DNA from 2 places in the Mesorhizobium sp. M7A.F.Ca.US.014.04.1.1 genome. Region 2 is predicted to be linked to the other one. Evidence: predicted binding sites of a transcription regulator. Region 2 holds the regulator's gene; the other holds the start of a gene.

Region 1 (8,991 bases), on a different contig from region 2:
TGCGCCTCTCGGAACGGCAGGCCGAGCGTGCGCACCAGCCAGTCGGCAAGGTCGGTTGCTGTCGCGTGGCCGGAGCCGGCGGCCTTCTTCATCGCGGCTGCGTTGACCGTCATGTCCGAGACCATGCCGGTCATCGCCGCCAGCATCAGGTCGAGCGTCTCGGCGGCGTCGAATACCGATTCCTTATCTTCCTGCATGTCCTTGCCATAGGTCAAAGGCATGCCCTTCATCACCGTCAGCAGGCCGACCAGATGGCCGGTGACGCGGCCGGTCTTGCCGCGCACCAGTTCGGCGGCATCGGGATTCTTCTTCTGCGGCATGATCGACGAGCCGGTGGAAAACGAGTCCGACAGCCTGACGAAGCCGAATTGCGGCGTCGACCAGATGATGATCTCTTCGGCCAGCCGCGACAGATGCGTGGCGCAGATCGCGGCCATGGCAAGGAACTCGAGCGCGAAATCGCGATCCGAGACGCTGTCGAGCGAATTGCGCATCGGCTCGCGGAAGCCGAGCCCCTTGGCGGTCCGGTGGCGGTCGATCGGGAAGCTGGTGCCGGCAAGTGCGGCGGCACCGAGCGGGCTTTCGTCCATGCGTTCGATCGCATCGCGGACACGCGACAGGTCGCGCGAAAACATCTCGACATAGGCCATGCAGTGATGGCCGAAGGTCACCGGCTGGGCCGCCTGCATATGGGTGAAGCCCGGCATCACGGTCGCCGCATGCTCCTCGGCCCGCTCCAGCAGCGCCTCAATCAACCCCTTCAACGCCTCGGCGACGCGAAAGCACTCCTCCTTGACCCAGAGCCGCAAATCGACCGCGACCTGATCGTTGCGCGAGCGGGCGGTGTGCAGGCGGCCGGCCGCCGGGCCGATCAGATCGGCAAGGCGCGCCTCGATGTTCATGTGGATGTCTTCGAGCCGCGTCGAGAACTCGAAGCTGCCGGCCTCGATCTCTCTCAGGATCGTGTTCAGCCCGTCAGCGATTTTTTCTTGATCGGCCGCCGAAATAATGCCCGTTTGCGCCAGCATCTCGCTATGGGCGATCGAGCCTTTGATGTCCTGCGCATAGAGTTTGCGGTCGAAGGAGATAGACGCGTTGATCGCTTCCATGATGGCGGCCGGACCCGAGGCAAAACGTCCGCCCCACATCTGGTTGCTGGTTTTCTTATCGCTCATGGCTATAACCCGTGCTTCGGAGCAGTTTTGAGAAAATGGCAGACGGTAGTAGATTCTTCCCGGCCCCGCGCCTGATCCTCGCCGCCTTGGTGGCGGGCGCGCTGGCGGGCGCGGTCGCGGTATATGTCAGCGAGAGCCGGTCTGGCAACAATGCACCGGCACAAGCTGCCGTGGGTGAGAGCAAGGACGACGTGGCCTGCGCGGCCAAGAGCGACCGCGCCAAGAAGGTCGCGGCTTCGGCCACCGGTGAGGTCGCGGCACTTTTGCCGGCCGATCCGCCACAATCCCTGAAGAGCCTTGCCTTCAACGGTCCGGACGGCAAGCCGATGACGATTGCCGATCATGCCGGCAAGACGGTGCTGCTCAATCTGTGGGCGACATGGTGCGCCCCGTGCCGTGCCGAAATGCCGGCGCTCGATGCGCTGCAGAAGGAAAAGGGCAGCGACGCCTTTCAAGTGATCGCCGTCAATGTCGATGCCGGCGACGATGTGAAGCCGAAGAAGTTCCTCAGCGATACCGGCGTCGCGACGCTTGGCTATTACCGGGATTCGACGATGGCGCTGTTCAACGACCTCAAGAAGCGCGGCCTGGCGCTAGGCCTTCCTGTCACCATGCTGGTCGACGGCGAGGGCTGCCTGATCGCCCATATGAACGGCCCGGCCGAATGGTCGGGGCCGGACGCCAGGCGGCTGGTCGAGACGGCACTCAAGCCCGAGAGCCTCTAGTCTAGCGTGTGGCTAGCGCAGGTGCCGGTGCGAAGGCCAGAACGCTTCTGTCGCGCAAGGTAGCGGGTTTGCTGCCGACAGCGGGTGCGACGACACCGGTCAGCTCGCCGAATTCTTCGATGAGAGCTGGCCTGCCGATATAATAGCCCTGGCCGATCTCGCAGGCTTCGGCGTCCAGGAATTTCAGTTCGCCGAGCGTCTCGACCCCCTCCGCCAGAACCGGCAGGCCGAGACCACGTCCAAGTCCCAGGACGGCGCGCACGATCGCCGCGACCTGGCCGTTCTTGTCGACCGACTTGATGAAGGAGCCATCGATCTTGATCTTGTCGAAGGGGAAGGCGCGGAGGTTGGAGAGCGAGGAATAGCCGGTTCCAAAATCGTCCATGGCCACGCGCACGCCCAGCGCCTTGACCTGCCGCAAGGTGGCCAGCGCCCGCGGCATGTCCTTGACAAGCGCCGTCTCGGTGATCTCAAGCTCGAGCCTGCCGGGCGCCAGGCCGGAATTCAGCAATGTTTCGTGGACCTTGCGGCTGAAATTCGTGTTGTGGAGCTGCACCGCCGAAACGTTGACGGCCACTGTCAGCGGATTTTCCCAGCGGGCGGCTTCCTCGCAGGCAGCCGTCAGCACCCATTCGCCAATCTGGCCAATGGCGCCGCTGTCTTCGGCCACCGGGATGAATATGGCCGGCGACACGTCGCCGCGAGTCGGATGCCGCCAGCGGACCAACGCTTCGAAGCCGACCATCTTTCCGCTGCTGATCTCTTTCTGCGGCTGGTAGACGAGATAGAACTCCTGGCGTGCGACCGCCTGGCGCAGTTCGTGCTCCATGACGCGCTTGTCGCGGGCCTCGGCCCCCATCGATGCTTCGAAATAACGGTAAGTGTCCTTGCCTTCGGTCTTGGCCCGGTAGAGTGCCGTATCGGCGTGGCTTATCAGGCTGGCCTGGTTTTCGGCATCCGACGGATACAGCGCAATGCCGATGCTTGCCGACACAAGGCCGCCGCCGACCGAGAGCCGGTTTTCCTCGCGCATGGCGGTCAGCACCGCGTTGGCGATACGGCCCGCCTCCAACGGGTCGGCCAGGTTCGGCGCGATGATGGCGAACTCATCGCCGCCCAGCCGCGCCACCATCTGCCCTGGACGAAGGATACCGGTCGCGCACTGCGCAACCTTCTGCAGCATGGCGTCGCCTGCGCCGTGCCCATACAGGTCGTTGACCTCCTTGAACCGGTCGAGATCAAGCAGCAGAAGCGCAAGCTGGCCGCCTTTCCTGGTCCGGACCATCGCAGCGATTTCCGTCTCCAGCCGGCCGGAAAAGCTGCGGCGATTGGCCAGTCCGGTCAATGGATCGAAATGGGCAAGCCGCAGGATCTCCTGTTCCGCCTTCTTGCGCTCGCGAATGTCGCGGACCGCGACCACGTTGTGCGGTTTGCCACAGTAGTCGATGCTCCTGGCGATCAGCTCGACAGGAATGCTCGTGCCATCGCGACCGCTCAATTCGGCCTCCTGCGGCTGTTCGCCGAAGCCCGAGATATCGGATCCGAAGAGATCGCCAAGCTGCATTCCGTTCAGGGTCGCTGTTGCTTTGCCCGTCAGTGCCGCAATGCTGTCATTGGCACTGATGATGCGGTTGCCGTCGCAGACGATCAGCCCCTCCACGGCGGCATTGGCCAGGCCGTGCATGCGGTCGACCTCGAGCTTCTGGCGACGGAAGCGCAAATCGATCCACAGCGCCGATGCCGACAGAACCAGGATCACCAGTGTGGCGGCGGCGGCCGCGAAAGCCTGCGAGGTCGGCTCGATCGTGTATTCGGATATGACGATCGAGGGATCGGGGAAGATCGAGACGGCACCCATCCCGATGAAATGCAGGGTGCAGATCGCCAGCGTCAGCAGCACCGCGCCGCCGGATGTCGCCTTCAAGGAGGGGCGGCGCTGCACGACACGCAGCGCCAGCGCCGCGAGCGTTACGCCGGCCAGCAGGGAAACGGCGACAAGCAACAGGTTCCACTCGATACGGCCCTGAACCTCGAACGCCGCCATGCCGATGTAGTGCATGGCTGCGATACCGCCGCCCAGCACGGCGCCGCCGACGAGATGATAGTCGAACTCATCCCGCAAGGTGGCGATCCACATGCCGGCTGCCGTCAAAGTGACCGAAGCAGCGAGCGAAAGCACGGAGAGTGCCGGATCATAGGCACTGGGTATGCCCGGTGTGAATGCGAGCATGGCGATGAAGTGCGTTGCCCAGATGCCAAAGCCGGTCGAAGTGGCCGCGATCATCAGCCAGGCAAGCCGGTTCCGATCTGTGGAACGGCTTATGTGCTGAAGCAGGTTGACAGCAGAGAAGCAGGAAATTCCGCAGATCAACGCGGCGAGTGCGACCAGTCTCAGATCATGTTCGTTGACGATACAATTGTAGACCGTCAGCATTTATTTCACCTGAGCTTTGGAAATAAACAGGGCAGCAGGATTGAGTAGCGCGTTGCCGTTGAGGGATCGATAAAGTCGGCTGCAACCTTGGCGTGTCTCTTCGGGTTGCTGCGGCTGCAATCAGGGCTGACACGCCGAAAGCCAGCTTGACGGTCCCGACGGTGGTTCCTGGCGCGCTTGTCGTCGCGCTAAGCCGGCTAACCGCATCGCTTCCCATGCCTCCAAGCGGAGACGAGCGTTGCGTCAGGTAAAGGGTGAAGTTCGTCGATCTGCAACAAAACCGTTGTCTGATTGTCATGAGCGACACATATTGCCTTCGCGGGAGTGCCCCCTTTCGCCAATGACAAACGGGAGATGAAACATGAAGTCCTTCGGCTTCGCGGCCGGTGTTGCCGCTACCTTTATGACGCTTTCCTCAACCTCCGCTTTTGCCGTCACGCAGATCAGTTGGTGGCACGCCATGACTGGCGCCAATGCCGAAGTCGTCGACAAGATCTCCAAAGATTTCAATGCCAGCCAGAGCGACTATGAGCTCGTTCCGGTGTTCAAAGGCACGTATCCCGAGACGCTGAATGCCGGCATTGCCGCCTACCGCGCGGGCCAGGCGCCAGACATCATCCAGGTGTTCGACGTCGGCACCGGCGTGATGATGGCGGCCGAAGGTGCCATCAAGCCCGCAGCCGATGTGTTGACCAGCGCTGGAATGACCTTCGACAAGAGCCAGTATCTGCCAGGCATAGTCGGCTATTATTCGAAGCCGGACGGCACCATGCTCTCCTTCCCCTACAACTCCTCCTCGCCGATCCTTTATTACAACAAGGATATCTTCAAGAAGGCTGGTCTCGACGTCGATAGCCCACCCAAGACCTGGAATGAAGTGTGGGAAGACGCCAAGAAGATCAAGGCGAGCGGCGCGGCCGCCTGCGGCTACACCTCGACCTGGCTGACCTGGATACATCTGGAGAATTTCGCGGCCTGGAATGACGTGTCATGGGCCACCCAGCAGAACGGTCTGGCCGGCGGCGATGTCGAGCTCAAGATCAACGCGCCGATTTTCGTCAACCATTTCCAGGCGCTGGCGGACCTCGCCAAGGACGGCACCTTCAAATATGGCGGCCGCACCTCCGAAGCCAAGCAGATCTTCCTTGCGGGCGAATGCGGGATCATGACCGAATCGTCCGGCGGACTTGGCGATATCGTCAAGTCCGGCATGAATTACGGCATTGGCCAATTGCCGTATGACAGCGACGCCAAGGGTGCGCCGCAGAACACGACGCCGGGTGGCGCCAGCCTGTGGGTTTTCGCGGACAAATCCGATGAGGAATACAAGGGCGTCGCGGCCTTCTTCGCCTACCTGTCGAAGACCGAGGTGCAAGAATACCTGCACCAGAAGTCGGGTTATCTGCCGGTAACGCTGGCGGCTTATGAAGCGACCAAGAAGTCCGGTTTCTATGACAAGAATGTCGGCCGCGAGACCCCGATCCTGCAGATGACGGGTAAGACGCCGACCGACAATTCCAAGGGCGTACGTCTGCCGAATCTGCCGCAGGTGCGCGATATCCAGAACGAGGAGTTCGAGAAGATGCTCGCCGGCCAGCAGACCGCGCAGCAGGCGCTCGACAATGCGGTTACGCGTGGCAATGCCGCGATCAAGGAAGCGCTGGGGAATTAGAGCGAGCGCAGGTCCTTGCTCTACGGCGCACCCATCTGTCCCGCCGGGCATCTCCCCTCGTGAGGGGAGTTTTGCCGTGCCTTGCGATTTCGCCAATGGTCGATGATGCCCAGTCCGAAACGCTCATCAAAGCCATCTTGGCGGAGAGGGGTGCCGCATGGTGCCCCCCGCCTCATCACCTCGGAGTGGCTCCGTGACCCCTCGCGTCGTGTTCCCCAACAAGGTCCTTCCCTACCTGCTTGTGGCGCCGCAACTGGCCATCACGCTCGTTTTTTTCTACTGGCCGGCCGGTCAGGCGTTCTACCAATCCATGCTCAGGCAGGATCCGTTCGGGCTGAGGACCAAGTTCGTCTGGTTCGCCAATTTCAGGAAAGTGCTTGCCGATCCGGCCTACCTGAACTCGATCAAGGTCACGGTGGTGTTTTCCCTTGCGACCGCTATCGTCGCCATGTGCGTGGCGCTCCTGCTGGCGGTCATGGCAGAGAAGGTGGTGCGCGGCAAAGGTCTCTACCGCACGCTCTTGATCTGGCCCTACGCGGTGGCGCCGGCGATTGCCGGTATGCTGTGGCTATTCCTCTTCAACCCTTCGATCGGGTCGCTGGCCTACATGCTGAGGAGTTTCGGCATCGCCTGGGATCCACTGCTCAATGGCACCCACGCCATGATCCTGCTGGTGTCCGCCGCTGCCTGGAAGCAGATCAGCTACAATTTCCTGTTCTTCGTCGCCGGCCTGCAGGCGGTGCCGAAAGCCTTGATCGAGGCGGCGGCCATGGACGGCGCCGGCGAGACCAAGCGATTCTGGACCATCGTCTTCCCGCTGCTTGCGCCGACGACCTTCTTCCTGCTGGTCGTCAACACCGTCTATGCCCTGTTCGACACGTTCGGCATCGTCCATGCCGTCACCGGGGGCGGTCCGGGCAAGACGACTGAGACGCTGGTCTACAAGGTCTACAATGACGGCTTCGTCAATCTGATCCTCGGTGACTCGGCGGCGCAGTCGGTCATCCTGATGATCATCGTCATCTCGCTCACCGCCATCCAGTTCCGCTATGTGGAACGCAAAGTCCATTACGGCTGAGGGCGAGCGATGATCGGCCAGTCACCGCTCCGCACCGTCATCGCCCACGCCATGCTGATCCTCGGCATATTGATCGTCGCCTTCCCGATCTACTACACGTTCGTTGCCTCGACGCAGACGCTGCAAACGATCCTCAGGCCGCCATTGCCGCTCCTGCCCGGCGATCAGTTCTGGAACAATTACAGCGAGGCATTGTTCGGCGGTGTCGGCCGCATCGGCGGCGTCAGCGTCGGCAGGCTGCTGCTCAACACGACGATCATGGCGCTCGGCATCGCGGTGGGAAAGATATTCATCTCGATCCTGTCTGCCTATGCGATCGTGTTCTTCCGCTTTCCGCTGCGCATGACCTTCTTCTGGCTGATCTTCATCACCCTGATGCTCCCCGTCGAGGTGCGCATCCTGCCAACCTACAAGGTGATGGTCGATCTCGGCATGATCGACACTTATGCGGGCCTGATCATCCCGCTGATCGCCTCGGCCACCGCCACGCTGCTGTTCCGCCAGTTCTTCATGACGATTCCTGGCGAATTGGTTGAGGCGGCGCGGGTCGACGGTGCGGGGCCGTGGCGCTTCTTCTTCGATATCCTGTTGCCGCTGTCGCGGACAAATATCGCGGCGCTGTTCGTCATCCTCTTCATTTATGGCTGGACACAGTATCTGTGGCCGTTGCTCGTCACCAACAGCAGCAACATGAACACGATCGTCATCGCGCTCAGAAAGATGGTCTCCTTCGCCGATGCCGATACGCAATGGCACCTGGTCATGGTTACAGCGATGCTGGCCATCGTGCCGCCGATCCTGGTCGTGGTGCTGATGCAACGCTGGTTCGTTCGCGGCCTGGTCGATTCCGAAAAGTGAGAAGCTGATGGCGACCGTCGATCTGAAGGATGTGAAGAAGGTCTACCCCAGCGGTTTCGAGGCCGTGAAGGGCGTTTCAATCGCGGTTCCCGACAAGGAGCTTTGCGTGCTGGTCGGCCCGTCGGGTTGCGGCAAGTCCACGCTGCTCAGAATGATCGCCGGGCTTGAAACCATCTCCTCGGGAACAGTTGCGATCGACGGCAAGATCGTAAATTCAACCGGTCCGACCGAGCGTGACATCGCCATGGTGTTCCAGAACTACGCGCTCTATCCGCATATGAAAGTCTACGACAACATGGCCTATGGGCTGCGCAACCGCGGCACGCCGAAAGATGAGATCGACAGCCGGGTCCGCGCGACGGCGAAAATACTGGAACTTTCGGCGCTGCTCGACCGCCGCCCGCGCGAGCTTTCCGGCGGCCAGCGCCAGCGTGTCGCCATGGGTCGTGCCATTGTGCGCAATCCGAGGGTTTTCCTTTTCGACGAGCCGCTTTCCAATCTCGATGCCAAATTGCGTGGCCAGATGCGCGTCGAGATAAAGAACCTGCAGCGCTCGCTTGGCGTCACGTCGGTCTATGTCACACATGACCAGCTCGAGGCGATGACGTTGGCCGACATCCTCGTCGTCATGAATGCCGGACTGGTCGAACAAATGGGGGCGCCGCTCGACGTCTACGAAAGGCCGGCCTCGACCTTCGTCGCTTCCTTCATTGGCGCGCCGCCGATGAATCTCCTGCCCCTTTCGCAAGGGCCGGCTGGTCCGGCGCTGGCTGATGGCAAGACGATTGAATTTGCGCCTGCGAACGCCGTCACGCTCGGCTTCCGCCCCGAGGATGCCGACGTCACCTTCGGGTCCGAGGCACCGTCCGGCGCGCTCATCCTGCCGGCGCTGGTCGAGGCAGTCGAACCGGTAGGCGCCGAAAGTTTCCTTCACTGCGCTGCAGGTGGCAGCAGGATCGTCGTGCGGGTCGCGGGTCGCGCCACCGCCACGGTTGGCAACCAATTGCGCGTGGTTGCCAAGGCAGAAAAGCTGCACTGGTTCGATCAGG
Region 2 (20,004 bases):
AGCCCCATCGCCCCTGCCGCGCCTTGTTTTCTGGAATGATCTTGGCCATGCTCGATCCCTGTCTCATTCTGCACCAACTGGCGCGCCCGGCAAATCATGGTCGGGTAACGGTTCCTCGCTAGGATGGTTCCGGAAAAGCGTGCTGGCCTTGCACCAGCGCAAGCATGCGGCGACGAAGACCGGGACGAGGCAATTGGGGTGATTGGCAAGACGCAAACAGCACCCGATCTGCCGGCCGAAGTTGCGCTAGCAGTCATGGATATCGACCGGCTGGCCGTGCTGCACGGATTGGAGATGCTGGATACGGCGGCCGACCCCGATTTCGACCGCGTCAGCAGCCTTGCCGCAGCGGTGATGCAGGTGCCGATGGCCCTGGTCACACTCGTCGACCTTGAACGGCATTGGTTCAAATCCTGCTTCGGCCTGGACGAGACCGAAACCGCGACCAACGTCTCCTTCTGCGCCCATGCGATTGCCGCCGGCGACGAGCCGATGGTGGTCGTGGATGCAACGGCGGACCCCCGTTTCAAGACCAACCCGCTGGTCACCGGAAAGCACCATGTCCGCTTCTATGCCGGCGCGCCGATGATCGTGGCAGGTGCCCGCATCGGCACGCTGTGCGTGCTCGACCGCGAGCCGCATGGTTTTCCATCCCGAACCGAGCTCGACCAGTTGAAGGCGCTCGCCGGCCTGGCCGCCAGCCTGTTCACCCTAAAGGACGCAACCCGCAGCGGCGCGATCGCCGAGGCCGCACTTGCGCGCGAGGAAAAACGACGCGCCATCGCACTCGATGCGGCCTCGCTCGCCAGCTGGGCATGGGATATCCGCACCGATGTCATCGAATGCGACACATTGATGTCGGAGCTGTTCAACCTGCCGCGCTCCAACCGGCTGCGCGCACGCGACATCCTCACCGCCATCGATCCGCGCGACGTCTACCAGACCGAAACCCGCTTTCGCGACGCCTTGACCGGCAGCGACGACTATTTCGGCGAATACCGGGTGAAGGGCTTTCACCCGCCGCGCTGGCTCGCCACGCGCGGCCGTGTGATCGAGCGTGACGGCGACGGCAAGCCGACATTGATCTTCGGCGTCAATTACGACATCTCCGAGCGCAAGCTCGGCGACGAACGGCAACGGCTGCTGCTGCGTGAACTCAACCATCGCGTCAAGAACACTCTGGCGACCGTCCAGGCGCTGGCAACCCAGACCGTGCGCCATGCCCGCCAGCCAAGCCAGTTCCTCGAGGCCTTCGGCGCCAGGCTTCAGGCCTTGGGCATCGCCCACAATCTGTTGTCGGACCGCGAGTGGCGTGGCATCGGCATCAGTGAACTCGTCCAGATCGAGGTCAGACCTTTCGAAACGGCCGAGCAGCCGCGCATGACGATCTCCGGCGACGACCTGCTGCTGTCGCCCGACCAGGCCGTCGGGCTTGGCCTGATCCTGCATGAACTCGCCAGCAACGCGCTGAAATATGGCTCGCTGTCGGTGCCGTCAGGCAGGGTCGTCCTCGGCTGGAGGACGCAAGGCAGGAAGGATGCCCGGCGTCTTGTGCTGACCTGGCGCGAAAGCGGCGGGCCGCAAGTCGCTCCGCCGGATCGGCAAGGCTTCGGCTCTATCCTCATTCGCCGCAGCCTGGCCAAGGTCATTTCCAGCGAAGTGACCCATGAATTCCGGCCGGAAGGCGTGTTTGCCGAAATATCGATGCCCCTGGAAGAGCTGTCGAAGTGATCTCCCAACAGCTCTATGTCCGCTCGCTCTCATCCGGATCGTCGGATTTCACATTCTCGCGGTAGATGGCGTAGGCCGCGAGCGCCACGGCCGGCCCCAGAATGGCGCCGAGACCGCCTTTTCCCTTGAGCAGGCTCGGCAGCACGGCGAGTGCGGCGGTGACGCCGATCGCCTTCATGTCGGCATTGCGGCGCTGCGCCCGGCGCCGGGCGCGCGAACCTGCGGATATCCGGTAGATCAGCAGGATAAGTCCGGCGAGCACTAGGAAACCGGCGCCAAACCCGAGCGCGGCGGCAAGCGAGCCGTAGCGCATCGCCGTCCAGATATAGGCGGCCCCGACCAGAAAGCCGAGACCGCAAAGCGCAGCGGCCATGGCGATCACATAGACGATTGCCGCCGTGCGCGCCCGGTGAACGGCGGCCACGGTTTCCCCCGAGGCGAGGCCCGAGATCAGGGTTGCCAACATTCCCATCTGTAGCGCGACTAGCGACGCGCGATGAGCGCGAAAAGGAAGCCGACGCCAGCGGCGATTGCCAGTGACGTCACCGGCTTTTCACGCACGCTTGCCATCATCTGCGCTTCGATGTCCTTGGCATTGCTGCGCAAGCTGTCAAAGGCTGCTTCGCCCTGCGCGCGCAACTGCTCGACCCCTTCTGTCGCTGCACGGCGCGCGGTGCCATAGCCATGCTCGCCGGTCTTGGCCAGTTGTTTGGTGAGCTTGTCGATGTCGGCCTTCAACTGCCTGATGTCGGCTTCCAGGTCCGCATTTGCACGGGCGTCGGTTGCGGTCTTTCCTGCGGCAGTGGCCATGGCTTAACTCCTTGTGATTGCTCGGTTTCAAACGCGCTGCGCACCTCATGGTTCCGCCACTGCGGACAAAGTAGCCGAAAACGCATCGGCGCGCACCCGATCCGCCGGCTTCGCAAAAAGACGCTTCCTCAGATTAGTGGCCGGCGCGCCTCGCCCAGCCCTTCCCAGCCGGCGAGCCGCTTGAGCCCTTCATTGTCGGAGACCGCGCAGCCGCCGTCGCGCCAGACGATCAGCTTGCGATCCATCAGCTTGCGGATCGTCTTGTTGGTGTGAACCAGCGACAGGCCGAGCGTATCGGCAATGTGCTGCTGCGTGATCGGTATCTGGACGGATTGGCTGCCATTCAGTCCGACGACCTTGGCCCGGCTGCCGATGAAGGCGATGAGATAGGCGGCGCGCTCGATCGCACTGCGGCGCCCGAGGCTGAGCAGATTCTCGTCCAGCATCCGCTCCTCGCGCGATGCGATCCAGGTGATGTCGTAGGCCAGCCCGGGATGATTGCGGTACAGCTCGTGCAGATATTCGCGCTCGAAAACACACAGCAGCATCGGTGAGAGTGCCTCGACGGAATGCTGCATCTCGCCCATCACACTGCCTTGCAGGCCGATCAGATCCCCGGGCATGAGATAATTGAGGATCTGGCGACGGCCGTCCCGCAGCAGCTTGTAGCGAAACGCCCAGCCGGAGAGCACGGTGTAGAGATGGGCGCTATGGCTTCCCTCCACCAGCACCGTGTCGCCCTTATCGACCGCGAGTTCACCCTTCTTGAATTTGCTGATGAAGGCCAGCTCCTGTTCTTCGAAGTCGCGGAAAACCGGCAACGGCCGCAATGGGCAGTTCTCGCAAGGATATTGGCGGCTGGAGAAAGCGTTATTGTTCTGGACTGACATTTCGCCCCCTTCGAAAGCCCGCTCGACCCCCTTCGAAAGCCGCTCTTGGAGAGCCGCGTTTCAACGCGTTGCAAGGATTGAGGTTCCGCCCGCTGGCCACATGTCTTTTTTAAATGACATCAAGCCAATTAGCGATCATGACTCCGGCGTTTCAAGGAGTCTTTGCCTGTGCCCACATTGCTTGACGGATTGCGGATTCTCGTTTTGGAGGACGAATTTCTCATCGCCATGGATGTCGAGCAACTTTGCCGCGATCATGGCGCCGATGAGGTGGTGATCGCCCGTGACCTGACCGAGGTCGATGGCCGGGAAGTCGCCACGCGATTCGATGCAGCCATTGTCGACTTGATGCTGGGCGGCGCCTCGACGATCGATTTCGCTTCCGGGCTGCGCGCGGCAGGCATACCTTTCGTGTTTGCGTCCGGCTATTCGGATGCCGATGAAATCAAGGCATCGTTTCCGGGCGTCAGGCTGGTTGGCAAACCCTACTCAGGCGAAGACCTGGTGCAAGCGGTCGCGGCGGCCTGCGGACGCGCTTGAGACGCGATCGCGGTCAGCTCGCCGGCGAACTCGTTACCTGGGCCGAAATCGCGTCCGGACCATACTCGTCCTCACCTGATATTTTCAGGATCTCCTGCAAGCGGGTACGGGCTCGGCTGACGCGGCTCTTGATCGTCCCCACCGCGCAGCCGCAGATCTCCGCGGCCTCCTCGTAGGAGAAACCAGATGCGCCGATGAGGATGATGGCTTCGCGTTGGTCCTCCGGCAACTGCTCCAGCGCCCCGCGAAAGTCCTTCAGGTCGAGTTGACCGTGCTGGGCCGGATGAACGGCAAGCCTGGCCGTCATGATACCGTCGCTGTCCTGCACTTCGCGCCCGCGCTTGCGCATTTGCGAATAGAACTCGTTGCGCAGGATGGTGAAAAGCCAGGCCTTGAGATTGGTGCCGGGCTGGAAGCTCTCATGCTTGTCCCAAGCCTTGACGAGTGTTTCCTGGACGAGGTCGTCGGCTTTATCGGCATTTTGCGTCAGCGACACGGCAAACGCGCGCAGACTTGGGATTGCCCCAAGCAGATCAGTCTTGAAGCCTTGTGAGACCGCGGCCATGCCTCAGTCCTTCTTCTGTGCGGGTTCAGCCTGTTCCAGTTGGCTAAGCAACTGGGAAAAGCGATCCGGCACATCGTCGGAGACCAGCGCGTCGTAATATTGTTTGAGTTTGCGTCCGATTTCGGAGTTCGGCCCAAGAGCGTCACCAGAACCGTTCCGGCGCCTGCTCTCGGCGCCAGTCAGAATATCTTTCGTCATATCCTTCATTTTGCCCTTGTATTCCCAGCGCTCAAGCCGCTCTTACCGTACTCAACACAACGCAAGCGGCGCCCTCGTCTGGTTGCCCATCCCCACCACAAACGCCACTCCCCGGCTTTTGTTCCGTCGAGGTGGAACTTTTTCAAAAAATCCGCGTTATCACGGCTTGCAGTCAGCTTGACCTGCTACGCAATCGCGTCATTCTGAGGGAGACGTCTTACCATGAGCTTATCCGCCACCATCGCACCACATCTGCCCTTCCTGCGCCGCTTCTCGCGGGCTGTTTCCGGGTCGCAAGAGAGTGGTGACGCGCTGGTCGCTGCGATGCTTGAAGCCATCATCGCCGATATCGAGATATTTCCCGAAGCATCGAGCGACCGCATCGCGCTGTACAAGGTTTTCGCCAAGCTTTTCACATCGGTCGCCATCCGCGTTCCACAGGAACAGGCGCAATCGGCGTGGGAACAGCGCACCGCCGCCAATCTGAATGCGATCGCGCCGCGGCCCCGTCAGGCCTTCCTGCTCGTGGCGGTCGAAGGCTTCAGCGAGGAGGAAGCGGCTGAGATCCTTGACGTCGGTGACCAGGAGTTTTCAGAGCTGCTTGCGCAGGCGAGCAACGAGATATCCCGTCAGGTGGCAACCGACGTTCTGATCATCGAGGATGAACCGCTGATCGCCATGGATATCGAAGAAATGGTCGAGAGCCTGGGGCACCGCGTCGTTGGAACGGCGCGCACCCATGCCGAGGCAGTGATGATGTTCGGCAAGACGCGGCCGAAGATGGTGCTGGCCGACATCCAGCTTGCCGACGGCAGTTCCGGCATCGAGGCCGTGAACGAAATCCTGTCATCGACGTCGGTGCCGGTCATCTTCATCACCGCCTTCCCCGAGCGCCTGTTGACTGGGGAACGACCGGAACCGGCCTTCCTGGTCACCAAGCCGTTCAATCCCGACATGGTCAAGGCGCTGATCAGCCAGGCACTGTTCTTTGACCGGCAGGCGAAAGCCGCCGCATAGTCGGGAATTGGGAGTGGAGGAATTGACGAACCCAAGGCGATAGCCTCGCTCCCGAATCTCTCCAGATGATCAATTCGTCACTTCGTGCCGCCTGATGCACCCGGGCGGCGACGGTGAATTCCTGCGGTTCCGCTCGAACGATTTGCAAGCACGGTCTTTTTCGGCAAAGGGTGGGAACAAACCGCAACCACCCACGTTTTCATCGCACCATTCGAAGGAGATGGATCATGCTTTACTGGGCGCTCGTATTTCTCGTCGTTGCCATCATCGCCGGCGCGCTTGGTTTCGGCGGCATCGCCGGTACCTCCGCCGGCATAGCGCAGATATTGTTTTTCATCTTCCTCGCCTTCCTGGTCATTTCGCTTCTTGCGGGCCTGTTCAAACGGGCTTCGTAAGGACGGACGGCCGAACACTGGAAGCCGCACCCCTCAAACGGTTTCCAGCCACCGCCGGGCGGTGTCCCTCAAAGGACGCCGTCCGGCGGACCGTTTTTGGCGGCGGGTTTTCCGGAAACCTGTTTGGAACCCATTCAACGATGAGCCGTTCAGCCTGAATTGGGTGGACAGATTGGCCGATGGGTTCCAGGACCGGAAACAGGAAAGACGCCGTGCAAAGCGATGAAGTCATCGCCCTCCATCCCGCCGACAGCGGCATGCAGCTCGGCCGTGCTCTTCTTCACGCGTTGCACAATGCCGGCATTTCCGTTCTCTACCAGGATCGCGAGATGAAAACCGTATGGGCGCGCAACATGCGTGCGCCCTGGGTTTCGGACACCGCCGACAGCATCGGCATCCTGCCGGAGGCGCAGGCCGACCGCATCGGCGCGGCCAAGCGCGACGTCATTGCATCCGGCAACCCCCAACGTCTCGAGATCAGCGTTCCCGTCGAGGATGGCAGCCGCTGGTTCGAGGTGTGGATCGATGCCGATCACGGCGATGGTGGCACCGTGCAAGGCGTCGTCACCACGATGGTCGAGACGACGGAGCAGAAGCGCCGCGAGCAGACCCTGACGACGCTGTTGCGAGAGGTGAGCCATCGCTCGAAAAACCTGCTGGCGATCATCCAGAGCATAGCCACCCAGACCGGCCGCTACTCCGACAGCATCGGCGATTTCCTGACACGCTTTCGCGGCCGGCTGCAATCGCTGGCCTCGTCCCAGGATCTCGTGACCTCTTCCAACTGGCGGGGTGCAGCACTTCGCGAACTCGTATCGGGCCAGGTTGGCCGCTATGGCGGCGATCCGGTTCGGAGCCTGAGGTTTCAGGGGGCAAACCCCTATCTCAATCCCAACGCTGCCTTGCATATCGGCCTTGCGATGCATGAACTCGCCGTCAATTCGGTGAGCTACGGCGCCCTGTCGCGGCCCGGCGGGTACGTCAATGTTACAGCCAACCTGACCGCCGACGACACGGGAACCTCCCTGTCCCTGACATGGGCGGAGGCAATCGGCGCCAGTGATGTCAGGCGTAGCGAGAAGCGCTTCGGCAGCGTCGCACTCGAACGGGTCGTGCCGGCGTCACTGAACGGAACGGCGACGCTCGAAATCGCGGCTGGCCGCCTTGAATACCGCCTTGTCGTTCCGCACGGCAATTTCGAGACGGATTGAGCGACCTTCCTTAACCCGCCGTTCACCATAAAAGCAGATGCTGTTTTTCCCAGATACCGCTGGAACTTGTTGCATCACCGAACATTTCCGCAGCAGGATTTACAGCATGGTGGGAGGAATGCCTTGACGGTTGCCGACATGAACAGACTGGAGCAGGCCGCCCGGATTTCCATGGGCGAGTTTGAGGACTCAGAGGCTTCCACGCCACCGCTGGCTCCTGTTCCCAACGGAGCTTTGCGCCTAGTTGCGCTGGCCTTGGTGGCGGTGATCATGGCGGTCGCCCTGCACCAACTGGTCTACTAGGCCACCTCGTTTCGGCCGGTGGCCGAATCGGCTGTAGCGCCATCTTATTTCCCCGGCCGATCAAGCCAGCCAGGAACTTTGGCGAATGTAGACCGTTACTATGGCGAGAGGACTTCTCGCCATGGAACATATCGCTGCATTGTTGCTGGTCATCGGTTGCTCGAACACGATGGCCGACTGCCGTGAACTCCAGGTGCCCGTAAGCGTTTTCGCGACGGCCGAGCAATGCGTGGCCGAACGCCCATTCGTCTTGGGCGACGTGCAAGGGCAGGCTGACCACATCGTCGCCAAATGCCTTGCGGTCGATCCGGCGCTTGAGGACGACTATGATCAGATCGTCTGGAATGTGCGCGCCGATGGTACGCTTGACGCGTCTTTGGCAATTTCCAGCCTGGTAATGGCATCGAACACGATACGCCCAGAAAAAGACTATCTTCACCAACAATAGATTGCAGCAGCAAAGGCCGTCATTTCATGCTAAATGGCGGCTGGAGCTTACTAAAGTGAGGACACAAAGTGAGGAGTGACTCTATGCGGAAGATGATTATTGCCCTGGTTGCGGTGGTCGCGGTCAGCGGCTGCACCTCGACTGAGAAGGACGTGGTTGGCGGCGGCTTGATCGGCGCCGGTGTCGGCGGCTTGGTCGGCGGCGGTAAGGGCGCGCTGATCGGCGCGGCCGTGGGTGCCGGTTCCGGCCTGCTGGTGCGCAACCTGCGCAACGGCTATTGCCAATATCGCGATCATCGCGGCCGGATCTACACGGCTCGCTGCAACTAATTCGGCGATAATCGAAACGTCGATCCGGAGGCCGGTCCGCCGGCTTCCGGGTTTTTGATGTCTGGATGCTTCCCCCTTGTCGGCAACGGTCGCGCTCAATTGGCGAGTGGAATTTTGATTTCCACGTTCAGCCCATTGGCTTGGTAATCCCGTTTGATCGTACCGCGCAATTCGCGCGTCACGTTGAGGTCGATCAGCTTGGTGCCGAATCCGGTCTCGGCGGGCGCTTCAAGTTTCTTCTGCCCGTTTTCGCGCCAGTTGAGAGCCAGCACCCTGTCGCGCCCTCGGCCTTCGAGCGACCAGTCCACCTTCAGCGCCCCAACGGAATTGCCGGCCTCGCCGTATTTCAGCGCATTCGTCGCCAGTTCGTGGAAGGTCAGGCCGAGCGCTTGCGTCGTGGTTTCGTCGAGCAGCACCTGTGGTCCCGACAACAGCTCATCGGGCAGCTCCTTGCCGAACACCTGACCCAGCTCGATGCGCAGGAGATCGCCAAGATCGGCCTTCTGCCAGCGTGAGCGCGTCAGCATGTCCTGGGAGGCCGCCATCGCCTGCAGCCTAGCCGAGAAGGACGCTGAAAACTCGTTGACGTCGGTCGCCCGCGATGCCGTCTGACGCGCGATCGCCAGCACCCTGGTGATCGAATTCTTGATGCGATGCTTCATCTCCTGCAGCATCAGGTCTTTTTCGATCAGGCTCTTTTCCGTCGTTTCGTGCAATCGCGACGCTGCCTCATAGGCCCGCTCCTGATAGCGCGCCACAAGCGCGATTGCGCCCGCCAACAGCAGGCCGAACAGCCCCAGCATCACCGGAATGGCGCGCGACGACGGCTGCGAGAAGGCGCTTGTCGGCCGGAACAGGACAGTCCATGGCTGTCCGGCGACGATGATCTTTCGCGTGACCAGCAGCCTGTTCCCGAAAGTGGAAGCCGGCGGCGTCTCCGACCGGAACAACAGATTGTCGCCGTTCACGGCACCATCGCCATCATAGATTTCGGTGTTGACCGGCAAAAGCGGCGACCGGCTGAGCGCGGTCTGGAACAGATCGCGAGCCCGGAAGGCCGCATAGAGAAAACCTGATGTCGAGGATCTCGAAGCATTGATGACGTCGGGAGCGGTTTCGACATTGAGCCGCACGAAAACGAAGAAGCCGGTGAACGTCTGCGCGGCGCCCGTGTCCTGGCCCAGCTGCACCAGCCCGCTGGCATGCTGCTGGTCGTCGGACATCGCCTTTTCGATCGCCGCACGCCGCACCGGTTCGCTGAACATGTCGTAGCCGATGCCGGCTTGATTGGATGGATCCAGCGGTTCGAACAGCACGATAGGGGTGCGCCAGGGTTGCGTGGTGTCCGGGTAGATTGGATGACTGACGCCATAATCGTGCAGCATGTCGCGTTCGACCGTCGCCTCGTCGCCCGTCTTTGCCAGCCTGAGGAAGCCGATACCGCGCAAGCCGGCGAAATTCTTGTCGACATCGAGCGCGGTGAAGAAGGCCTTGAACTCATTGCGAGAAATATCGCCATTGCGGGCGTCGAACAGGGCCTGCGTCGAGCGCAGCAGCGACAGATGCAGGTCGATGCGGCTCTCGATCCGGTTGAGCGCATCGTCGGCAGTCGCCTCGAACTTGATGCGCGCGGCTTCCTGCGTGGCGAAGTAGGCAAAACCTGCCATCACCATGCTGATCAGCGCGACGGCGATAAAGGCGATGATCGGGAAAAGCTTCTTCAACGGATCGTGCGGTCCCTGAGCAATGTCGGACCTTTATGCGCAAGTCGCCCTGCCAACACAATGCCAAGGCCAAGCCATCCCTACGGCTGGCATATCACGTGTCCGGCAACCGCGATCTGGCTTGATCTCAGGCCGCGATCTTCAGCGCGCCCGGTCCGGGAATGGCGCCTGGCGGGCATTTGCCCAGAATGATCATGCCCAGCACCTCGTCCTGGGTGACATCAGTGGTGCGGGCGGTGCCGACCACCTGGCCGTTCTTCATGACGCAGACCCGGTCGGCAAGCTCGAACACATCGTGGATGTCGTGGCTGATCAGGAAGATGCCGATGCCGTCGGACTTCAGCTGCTTGACCAGTTCGCCGACCTGCGTCGTTTCCTGCGGACCAAGTGCGGCCGTCGGCTCGTCCATGATCAGGATGCGGGCGTTGAACAGGATCGCACGCGCGATCGCCACCGATTGCCGCTGGCCGCCCGACAGCTTGATCACCGGCTCCTTGAAACGCTGGAACCGGGGATTGAGCCGACCCATCACCTTGCGCGCCTCGGCCTCCATGGCAACGTCGTCGAGCGTGCCCCAGGCGGTCATCAACTCGCGGCCGAGGAACAGATTGGCGGCGGCGTCGACATTGTCGGCCAACGCCAGCGTCTGGTAGATCGTCTCGATGCCGTATTTCTTGGCGTCGCGCGGGTTGGAGATCGATGCCTCCTCGCCGTTGACGAAGATCTGGCCCGAATCGCGCTTGTAGGCGCCGGACAGGATCTTGATCAATGTCGACTTGCCGGCGCCATTATGGCCGAGCAGCGCCACGACCTCGCCGGGGAAAAGATCGATCGAGGCGTCGTCGACGGCGCGGATGCCGCCAAACGCGATCGAGATGTTCCTCATGTCGATCAGCGCGGTGGCTGCAGGAGCAGTCTTGTCAGTCATGGCATGCCCTCCTAGACGCGCTTGCGATAGACGGTGTCGAGCCACACGGCGATCACCAGTACGGCGCCGACGACGATGCTCTGCAGCGGCGAGTCGACACCAAGCAGCACCATGCCGGACTGCAGCGATTGCATCAGCAGGGCGCCGAGCATGGCGCCGATGATCGTTCCCGACCCGCCGGCTAGCGACGTGCCACCGATCACGGCGGCTGCAATGACGAGCAGCTCGTCGAGCGTTCCAAGCACGTTGGTGGCCGAATTCTGCCGGGCCGAGGAGATCGCCGCGGCAATCGTGGCCAGCACGCCCATGATCATGAACACCTTCATGGTGATCCAGCGCGTGTTGATGCCGGCGAGATTGGCCGCCTCGGGATTGCCGCCGATGGCGAAGACATAGCGGCCGAAACGGGTGCGGTTGGTGATGAAGGTCATGACCAGCCCGACGGCGACCGCCATCAGCACCGGTATGGCGATACCGTGGGCGATGAACAGGCCGCCTTCGGGAACGGTGATGTTGTTGGCGGCCGCATATCTGTTCACGATGCCGATCGGCCAGGGGTAGGAGTTGGCGAGCCAGACCGCACCCATGATGGCGCCGCAGGTGACGACACCGAGCAGCGCCTCGGCCCAGATCGGACGTAGCGGAAAACGGAAACGCTTGCGCTGCACCCGCCCGTTGAACAGCCCAAACACCACGGCGAGGCAGGCGACGATCCCGACAACCCAGCTCCAGGTTGCGCCGATCGATCCCGCCGGCCCGCCGCCCATCAGCTGAAAGGTGGCGTTAAGCGGCGCCACGGTCTGGCCTGATGTGACCCACCAGGCAGCACCGCGCCAGACCAGCAGGCCGCCCAGCGTCACGATAAAGGCGGGCACTTCGAGATAGGCGATGACGAAGCCTTGAAAGGCGCCGATCAACAGGCCGAGCGCCAGGCCGATGACCAGCGCCAGGGCCCAGATCCACGGATTGCCGAGTTCGAGCCCGACAAAACGCACCAGGAAATGCACCTGGGCAAATCCCATCACCATGCCGATCAGGCCCTCGGCGGAACCGACCGACAGGTCGATGTTGCGCATGACGATGACCAGCACCATGCCGCAGGCCATGATGGCGACCGCGGATGTCTGCACCGACAGGTTCCACAGATTGCGCGGCGTGAGAAAGGTGCGGCTGTCGAAATCGAGCGGGTTGACGCCGAGGCGCAGGCTGGAAATGACATGCAGCCCAATCCAGATGACCAGCAGCGCGCCGATCATGCCGAGCATCCGGGTGTCGATCTCGGTCGCCTTCAGGAACCGGGCGACGGCGCCGAGTTCCGACGCGCGCGCCGTATCGGCCTGCGGGTTGGACGTCGTGTCGGTCATGATTTCCTCCCACCGGCTGGCCGTCTGACGCGCATGCCGGAGCCCAGCCTAGAAGCTATCCGCATGATGCGGAAACACAATTCTTTGAGAAAACGCCGCGGCTTTTGGGCCGCGGCGTTCAGATATTTCGAAGTGGTCCGGATCAGTTACAGGCCGCGACGGTGCCGGCAGCGACACCCGCGCAGACTTCGTCCTTCTTGATCCAGCCAGCGTCGATGACGACGTTGAGATTGTCCTTGGTGATGGCAACCGGAGTCAGGAACAGCGACTTGACGGTGTTGCCGCCCGGCGTCGTGAAGTCCTTGGCGCCGGCGATGTCGCTCGTCTTCTTGCCGTCGGCCAGTTGCGAGGCGATCTCGGCGGCATTCTTGCCGAGCTCGCGCGCGTCCTTCCACACCGACACGGTTTGCGTGCCCAGGGCGATGCGGTTCAGCGCGGCGTGGTCGCCGTCCTGCCCCGAGACCGGCACGGTGCCGGCCAAGCCTTGAGCCGTCAGCGCCGCGACGACGCCACCGGCAGTGCCGTCATTGGCCGCGACCACCGCGTCGACCTTGTTGTCGTTGGCGGTCAGGAACTGTTCCATGTTCTTCTGGGCGTTGGCGGGCAGCCAGCCATCCGTGTAGGCTTCGCCGACATTCTTGATCTTGCCGCTGTCAATGGCTTCCTTGAGCACTTCCATCGAGCCCGAGAACAGGAAGTCGGCATTGGGATCGGCACCGGAGCCCTTGATGAAGACGTAGTTGCCTTCCGGCTTGACCTTGAACACTTCGCGGGCCTGCATGCGGCCGACTTCCTTGTTGTCGAAGGTCAGATAGAAAACATCCTTGTTCTCGATCAACCGGTCATAGCCGACGACCGGAATGCCTTCGTCCAGGGCTTTCTGCACGGCCGGGCCGATGGCCGAAGCATCCTGCGCCAGGATGATCAGGGAATTGGCGCCCTGCGAGATCAGGCTTTCGACGTCCGTAAGCTGCTTGCCGGGATTGGACTGCGCATCGGCGGAGATGTACTTGTCGCCGGCGGCCTCGATCGCCGTCTTCATGGCGGCCTCGTCGGTCTTCCAGCGTTCCTCCTGGAAGTTGGACCACGAAACGCCGACGACTTTGTCCTTCGCCTGCGCGACAGACGCGAGCGTCAGCGACATGGCGGCACCCGCCAGGATGGCGGCTGTGAATCTTTTCATATTATCCTCCCTGCGCCGCGTATGGCGCGACCAAACTGGCCCGAAGGCCGGCACAAAGGCCCTATTTTTTCGAGCCTCGAAAAAATACTGGGCCAACGCCCGAACGCTGTCAACATCGATTCTGATGGATTTTGATGTCGTTTCGAATTTTTTTCGGGCCTCGGAATAAATAAATGACACGGCGCGCGGCTTCTGCCAGTATTTGACCGCGTCACCGACAGCGTTCCAGGGCAGGAAGAACCGCGGCGACCGGGAGGATATGAAAGAGCATGTCGGTCGGAATCCGCCACGACGATTTGCGCCGCCGCAACCGCGCGATGGTGATCGCGGCGGTGCGCCGCGCCGGACAGCCGTCGCGCACCGAGATCGCCGCAACCACAAGCCTCAGCCATTCGACGATCTCGGCGATCTCATCCGACCTGATCGTCGAAGGTATCCTGACCGAAAGCAAGCCGAGCGAGGCCGGCTCGCTCAAACGCGGCCGTCCGCAGGTCGGCCTCAGCCTCAATCCGGAAGCGGCCGCGGTAATGACCGTGGTGCTGTCGCTGAACTTCCTCTCGGTCGCCGTCATCGACTATGCCGGCCAGGTAATATCCGAGGAACAGCGCCGGCTCGACACGCTGACGATGTCGCGCGACTCGCTGATCGGTGAGTGCACGGCAATCGTGCGGCGCCGCCTGGAAGATCCCGACCTGGACGTGCGCAGCATCGCCCGTATCGCGCTGGCCGTCCAGGGCATCACCGACACCCGTGCCCGCGCCATGCTGTGGTCGCCGATCACGCCGCACACCGACATCGCCTTCGCCGACATATTCGAAGACGAGTTCGGCATCCCAGCCATTATGGAGAACGATTGCAACATGATGGCGGTGGCGCTGCGCTGGCGCGACCCCGATCGTTACCGCGACGATTTCATCGCTATCCTTTTGTCGCACGGCATCGGCATGGGGCTGGTGCTGAAGGGCGAATTGTTCACCGGCACCCATTCCTCGGGCGGCGAATTCGGCCACATGATTCATCGGCCGAACGGGGCGCTGTGTCGCTGCGGACGGCGCGGCTGCGTCGAAGCCTATGCCGGCAATTATGCCATCTGGCGCAACGCGCGGCAGATGGGCGAGGATGCAGAACCCGTCGCCGATGTCAGCGATGCCGACATGCGCGCCCTGGCTGCCGCCGCCCGCGAAAGGGACGGACCCGAACGGGAAGCCTATCGCAAGGCCGGCGAAGCGCTCGGCTACGGCCTCGGCAGCCTGTTCGCGCTGATCGATCCGGCGCCGGTCGCCATGGTCGGCGTCAGCGCCGCCGCCTTCGACCTGATCGAGCCGGCATTGCGGCAAGCGATTGCCCAGACCGCCGGCGGCCAGCATTCCAAGTCGATTTCCTTCGACACCGAGCCGAACGAACTGCCGCTGATCCGCGAAGGCTGCGCCATGCGGGCGCTAATCTTCGTCGATCAGGAGATTTTTGCGCCGGGCGTGCAGGCGAGATCCGGTCTCGGCGGCAAGAACGTGGCGTGAGTTCAAACGAGGGAGTTCAGTCCTCGCGAATGGCGTAACCCGCCCCACGGATGGTGCGGATGACATCGGGCATACGGCCGTTGTTGACCGCCTTGCGCAGCCGGCCGACATGCACATCGACCGTGCGTTCGTCGATGTAGATCGTCTCGCCCCAGACATTGTCGAGCAGTTGGCTGCGCGAGAACACGCGGCCTGGATGGCGCATCATGAATTCAAGCAGGCGGAATTCCGTCGGCCCGAGCCGGATTTCGCTCTTCTTGCGATAGACACGGTGCGATTCGCGATCGAGCACGATATCGCCGACCTTGAGCACGCTGGACAGCACTTCCGGCTTGGCCCGGCGCAGCAGCGCCTTGACCCTGGCCATGAACTCCGGCGTCGAGAAAGGCTTGACCAGATAGTCGTCGGCACCGGTCGAGAGGCCGCGCACGCGGTCGCTTTCCTCGCCTCGCGCGGTCAGCATGATGATCGGCAGCCGCTCGGTCTCGGGACGCATCCTTAGCCGGCGGCAGAGTTCGATACCGGAAACCGCAGGCACCATCCAGTCGAGCACCAGAAGGTCTGGAACGTTCTCCTGCAGCCGGATTTCGGCCTCGTCGCCGCGCGTCACCACCTCGACCTGGTAACCTTCGGATTCGAGATTGTAGCGGAGCAGCACGCCTAGCGGCTCCTCATCCTCCACCACCATGATGCGTGGCGCGATCATCGGCTGGTCACCCCTGTCATGCCGCTGGCGCGGACATTGCCGTCTCGTCCTGCTTCGGACGGTTGGCTGGCAACTGCGTGCCGGTCAAAACATAATAGGCATTTTCGGCGATGTTGGTCACGTGGTCGCCGATCCGCTCGAGGTTCTTGGCGCAAAACAACAGGTGCGTGCACGCCGTGATGTTGCGCGGATCTTCCATCATGTAGGTCAGAAGTTCGCGGAACACCGATGTGTATTTGACGTCGATGCGTTCATCATTGTTTCTGAGCGTGGCAAGCGCTGCCGCGTCAGCGGCGGCATACTCGTCGACGACCCCCTGCACCTGGATCAGCACCAGCTGCGCCATTGCGTCGATCGAATGCGAAAGGTCGTGCGGCGTGACGCTCAGCCCGACAGTGCCGACGCGCTTGGCGATGTTCTTGGCAAGGTCGCCGATGCGCTCGAGGTCGCCGGCCATGCGGATCGAACCGACCACCGCACGCAGATCGTTGGCCATTGGCTGGCGCTTGGCGATCAGCGTGATGGCACGATCGTCCAGCTCGCGCTGGCGTGCATCCATGATGGCGTCGTCGGAAACCACCCGCTGCGCCAGCGCATTGTCCGAATTGAGCAAAGCCCTGGTCGAGCCACCGACCATCGAGCGGGCGAGATCGCCCATGTCGCGGATCAGCTGGCTGATCTGCTCCAGATCCTCATCGAAAGATGCAACGGTATGTTCACCCATGATCTTCGTCCCTCATATGCCAGAGATCAGCCGAACCGGCCGGTGATGTAGTCCTGGGTGCGTTTGTCGTCGGGGGTGGTGAACATCTTGTCGGTGGCGCCCTCCTCGACCAGATAGCCAAGATGGAACATCGCGGTGCGCTGCGACACGCGCGCTGCCTGCTGCATCGAATGGGTGACGATGACGATCGTATAGTTCTGACGCAGTTCGTCGATCAGTTCCTCGACGCGAGCGGTGGCGATCGGGTCGAGCGCCGAACACGGTTCGTCCATCAGGATCACCTCGGGCGACACGGCGATGGCGCGTGCAATGCACAGGCGCTGCTGCTGGCCACCGGAAAGACCCGTGCCAGGTTCCTGCAAACGGTCCTTGACCTCGTTCCAGATCGCCGCCTTCTTCAGGCTGGACTCGACGATCTGATCCATGTCGGCCTTGCGCTTGGCCAATCCGTGGATGCGCGGACCATAGGCGACGTTCTCGTAGATCGACTTTGGGAACGGATTGGGTTTCTGGAACACCATGCCGACGCGCGCCCTGAGTTCGACGACATCGATGTTCTTGTCGTAGATGTCCTCTTCGTCGAGCGTGATCTTGCCGGTTACCCGTGCTGAATCGATGGTGTCGTTCATGCGGTTGAGGCAGCGCAGGAAGGTGGACTTGCCGCAGCCGGAGGGGCCGATCAGCGCCGTCACCTGGTTCAGGCGGACGTCGAGATCGACGTCGAACAGCGCCTGCTTCTCGCCGTAGAACACGCCGACCTTGTCGCCGCGCATTTTTATCACTTCGTTCGACTTCATCTTGTCGCCCACTGCGTTTTCAAGGGACTGTTCGGTCATGATGTTCATACCAAAATGCCTTTTTTCTACCAGCGCCGCTCGAACCGACGCCGAAGCACGATCGCGGTGATGTTCATGGCCATGAGGAAGACGAGCAGGATGATGATGGCGCCGGACATACGCTCGACGAAGGCGCGTTCGGCCTCGTTCGCCCACATATAGATCTGCACCGGCAGCGCGGTGGCCGGATCGAAAGGCGTCGTCGGTGGATCGGCGACGAAGGCGACCATGCCGATCAACAGCAGCGGCGCGGTTTCGCCGAGCGCGCGCGCAAGACCGATGATGGTGCCGGTGAGGATGCCGGGCGCGGCAAGCGGCAGGATGTGCTGGAACACCATCTGCATCTTGGAGGCGCCAAGGCCGAGAGCTGCCGAGCGGATCGACGGCGGCACCGCGGCAAGCGCGGCGCGCGTCGCGATGATGATCGTCGGCAGCGTCATCAGCGTCAGCACCAGGCCACCGACGAAAGCGGCGGAGCGTGGCATGCCCAGGAAATTGATAAACACCGCGAGGCCGAGCAAGCCGAAGACGATTGACGGCACTGCGGCCAGATTGTTGATGTTGACCTCGATAAGGTCGGTGAAACGGTTCTTCTTGGCGAATTCCTCCAGATAGATGGAGGCGGCGACGCCGATCGGCAGCGCGAGCAGCAGCACGATCACCATCATATAAAGCGAGCCGATGATCGCCACGCCCATGCCCGAGGTTTCCGGGCGGCTGGAGGCGCCGTAGGTGAACAGGCCGCTGTTGAAGTGCTCGGCCATCGCGCCCTCGGCCTTGAGCTTGTTCATCCAGGTGATCTGCTGGTCCGAGACCTTGCGTCGCGCTTCCTCGACACTGAGGTCGATCTGGCCCTTGAAAGCCGAGTCGAGATTGGCGGCGGCGAGGATGTTGACGTCGCGTGTCGTGCCGATCACCGAGGGATCGGCGGCAACGATGTCGCGCAACTGGACGCGGGCGCCTTCCGAAAGGAAGCCCTTGAGCTTCTGGATCATCGGCTTGTCATCAGGAGAGATGCCGAGCTTGGCCACCAGCGCGTTTTCTGCGAGCTTGGGATAATTCGCCTTGATCAGAACGCTCGGATCGGTTGCGCGCTTGCCGGAAGGATCGATCACCTTCTCGTCGAACGTGATCGGCAGCGATACCGTCGTCTGCCAGAAGGCGGTGTAGCCTTTCGAGACGATGGTGATCAGCATGATTGCCAGGAACGCCAGGCCTACGGAAATCGCCACGACGCCATAGATGCGGAAACGGCGTTCGGCGGCGTAACGGGCCTTCAGGCCGATGTCGCGGCGCGGATGGGCCGCCGGCCTGACCATCGTATCCATGGGAATGTCGGTCATTCGTACTGCTCCCGATATTTGCGCACGATGTAGAGCGCGACGATGTTCATCACCAGCGTCAGCGTGAACAGCGTCAGCCCGAGCGCGAAGGCGACCAGCGTCTGCGGCGAATTGAACTCGAGGTCGCCGGTGAGCTGGTTGACGATCTTGACGGTGATGGTCGTCATCGCCTCGAACGGGTTGATGGTGAGGTTGGCGGCGACGCCCGCCGCCAGCACGACAATCATCGTTTCGCCGATGGCGCGCGAGGCAGTCAGCAGGATGGCGCCGACGATGCCGGGCAGTGCCGCCGGCAGGATCACCCGCTTGATCGTCTCGGAGCGGGTCGCGCCGAGGCCGAGCGACCCGTCGCGCATGGCGCGCGGCACCGCGGTTATGATGTCGTCTGAGAGAGAGGAGACGACCGGGATCAGCATGACGCCCATGACCAGGCCGGCGGTGAAGATGCTCTGGCCCTGGATGAACGGCGAGCCGCCGGTCAGCGCCGCTGACAGGTCGCGCAGGAACGGCCCAAGCGTGACGACGGCGAAGATGCCGTAGACGATGGTCGGTATGCCGGCCAGCAGTTCAAGCGCCGGCTTGACCACCGAGCGCACCCTGGGCGTTGCGTATTCGGCCATGTAGACAGCCGACATCAGCCCGACCGGCACCGCAACCAGCAGCGCGACGGCGGCGATATAGAGCGTGCCGGCAAGAAGCGGGATCAGGCCGAACTGGCCCTGGCTGCCGCCCGAACCGGCAGCGGCAAAACGCGGATCCCAGACCGTGCCGAAGAAGAAACTCATCGGCGAGACGCTCTCGAAGAAGGTGATCGTCTGGAACAGCATCGAAAGCACGATGCCGACGGTGGTCAGGATGGCGATGGTGGAGGCGGCAAGCAGCCCCCACAGCATCAACCGCTCGACATTGTTGCGCGCCCTGGCGCGCGGCTCGATCTGCCTGAGCGCATAGAAGGCGCCGGCGATCGAGGAAGCCAGAATGACAATGGCGCCGAACAGGCCGAGCCGGTCCTGGACCTTGTTCGCCTCGACGGCGATCGGGATCATGTAATCCTGTGTGTCGCTCGCCAGTGCCACGCCCTTGGCGGCGAGCAGCGGCTGCAACTCGGCAAAGCTGGCAGGCATTGCGGCCAGTGTGCCAGCATCGAGTTTGCGCAGGCCCCTGGCGAGGCTCTTTACCAGGCTGACATCCAGTGCCTCGCTGGCAACCTTGCTGTCGACGGTACGCTCGGGCAAGGCAGCG

What was found. Region 2 encodes PhoB, which activates phosphate uptake and scavenging genes when phosphate is short. Its sites were predicted from a motif close to TGTCATNNANCTGTCAT; they were not measured.
Region 1: a site for PhoB is predicted at 4,616-4,632, ahead of ugpB (sn-glycerol-3-phosphate ABC transporter substrate-binding protein UgpB). Genes of this name have one in related genera too.

What each region holds. Positions count from the first base shown of each region.
Region 1 covers NZ_RZRW01000169.1:1,381-10,371, forward strand. The annotation lists gene argH (argininosuccinate lyase) at 1-1,175, opposite strand, end outside; gene EOA22_RS13765 (TlpA disulfide reductase family protein) at 1,211-1,900, shown strand; gene EOA22_RS13770 (EAL domain-containing protein) at 1,902-4,334, opposite strand; gene ugpB (sn-glycerol-3-phosphate ABC transporter substrate-binding protein UgpB) at 4,696-6,006, shown strand; gene ugpA (sn-glycerol-3-phosphate ABC transporter permease UgpA) at 6,164-7,084, shown strand; gene ugpE (sn-glycerol-3-phosphate ABC transporter permease UgpE) at 7,094-7,942, shown strand; partial or broken gene EOA22_RS13790 (sn-glycerol-3-phosphate import ATP-binding protein UgpC) at 7,950-8,991, shown strand, end outside.
Region 2 covers NZ_RZRW01000021.1:1,032-21,035, forward strand. The annotation lists gene EOA22_RS02795 (hypothetical protein) at 1-49, opposite strand, end outside; gene EOA22_RS02800 (HWE histidine kinase domain-containing protein) at 256-1,731, shown strand; gene EOA22_RS02805 (hypothetical protein) at 1,745-2,203, opposite strand; gene EOA22_RS02810 (DUF883 family protein) at 2,215-2,541, opposite strand; gene EOA22_RS02815 (Crp/Fnr family transcriptional regulator) at 2,670-3,431, opposite strand; gene EOA22_RS02820 (response regulator) at 3,600-3,971, shown strand; gene EOA22_RS02825 (RNA polymerase sigma factor) at 3,985-4,536, opposite strand; gene EOA22_RS02830 (NepR family anti-sigma factor) at 4,540-4,743, opposite strand; gene EOA22_RS02835 (response regulator) at 4,957-5,751, shown strand; gene EOA22_RS02840 (DUF1328 domain-containing protein) at 5,979-6,146, shown strand; gene EOA22_RS02845 (sensor histidine kinase) at 6,326-7,357, shown strand; gene EOA22_RS02850 (hypothetical protein) at 7,481-7,660, shown strand; gene EOA22_RS02855 (hypothetical protein) at 7,782-8,108, shown strand; gene EOA22_RS02860 (YMGG-like glycine zipper-containing protein) at 8,192-8,437, shown strand; gene EOA22_RS02865 (CHASE domain-containing protein) at 8,533-10,161, opposite strand; gene EOA22_RS02870 (ATP-binding cassette domain-containing protein) at 10,289-11,089, opposite strand; gene EOA22_RS02875 (sugar ABC transporter permease) at 11,101-12,453, opposite strand; gene xylF (D-xylose ABC transporter substrate-binding protein) at 12,596-13,636, opposite strand; gene EOA22_RS02885 (ROK family protein) at 13,906-15,153, shown strand; gene phoB (phosphate regulon transcriptional regulator PhoB) at 15,170-15,859, opposite strand; gene phoU (phosphate signaling complex protein PhoU) at 15,876-16,583, opposite strand; gene pstB (phosphate ABC transporter ATP-binding protein PstB) at 16,610-17,428, opposite strand; gene pstA (phosphate ABC transporter permease PstA) at 17,446-18,762, opposite strand; gene pstC (phosphate ABC transporter permease subunit PstC) at 18,759-20,004, opposite strand, start outside.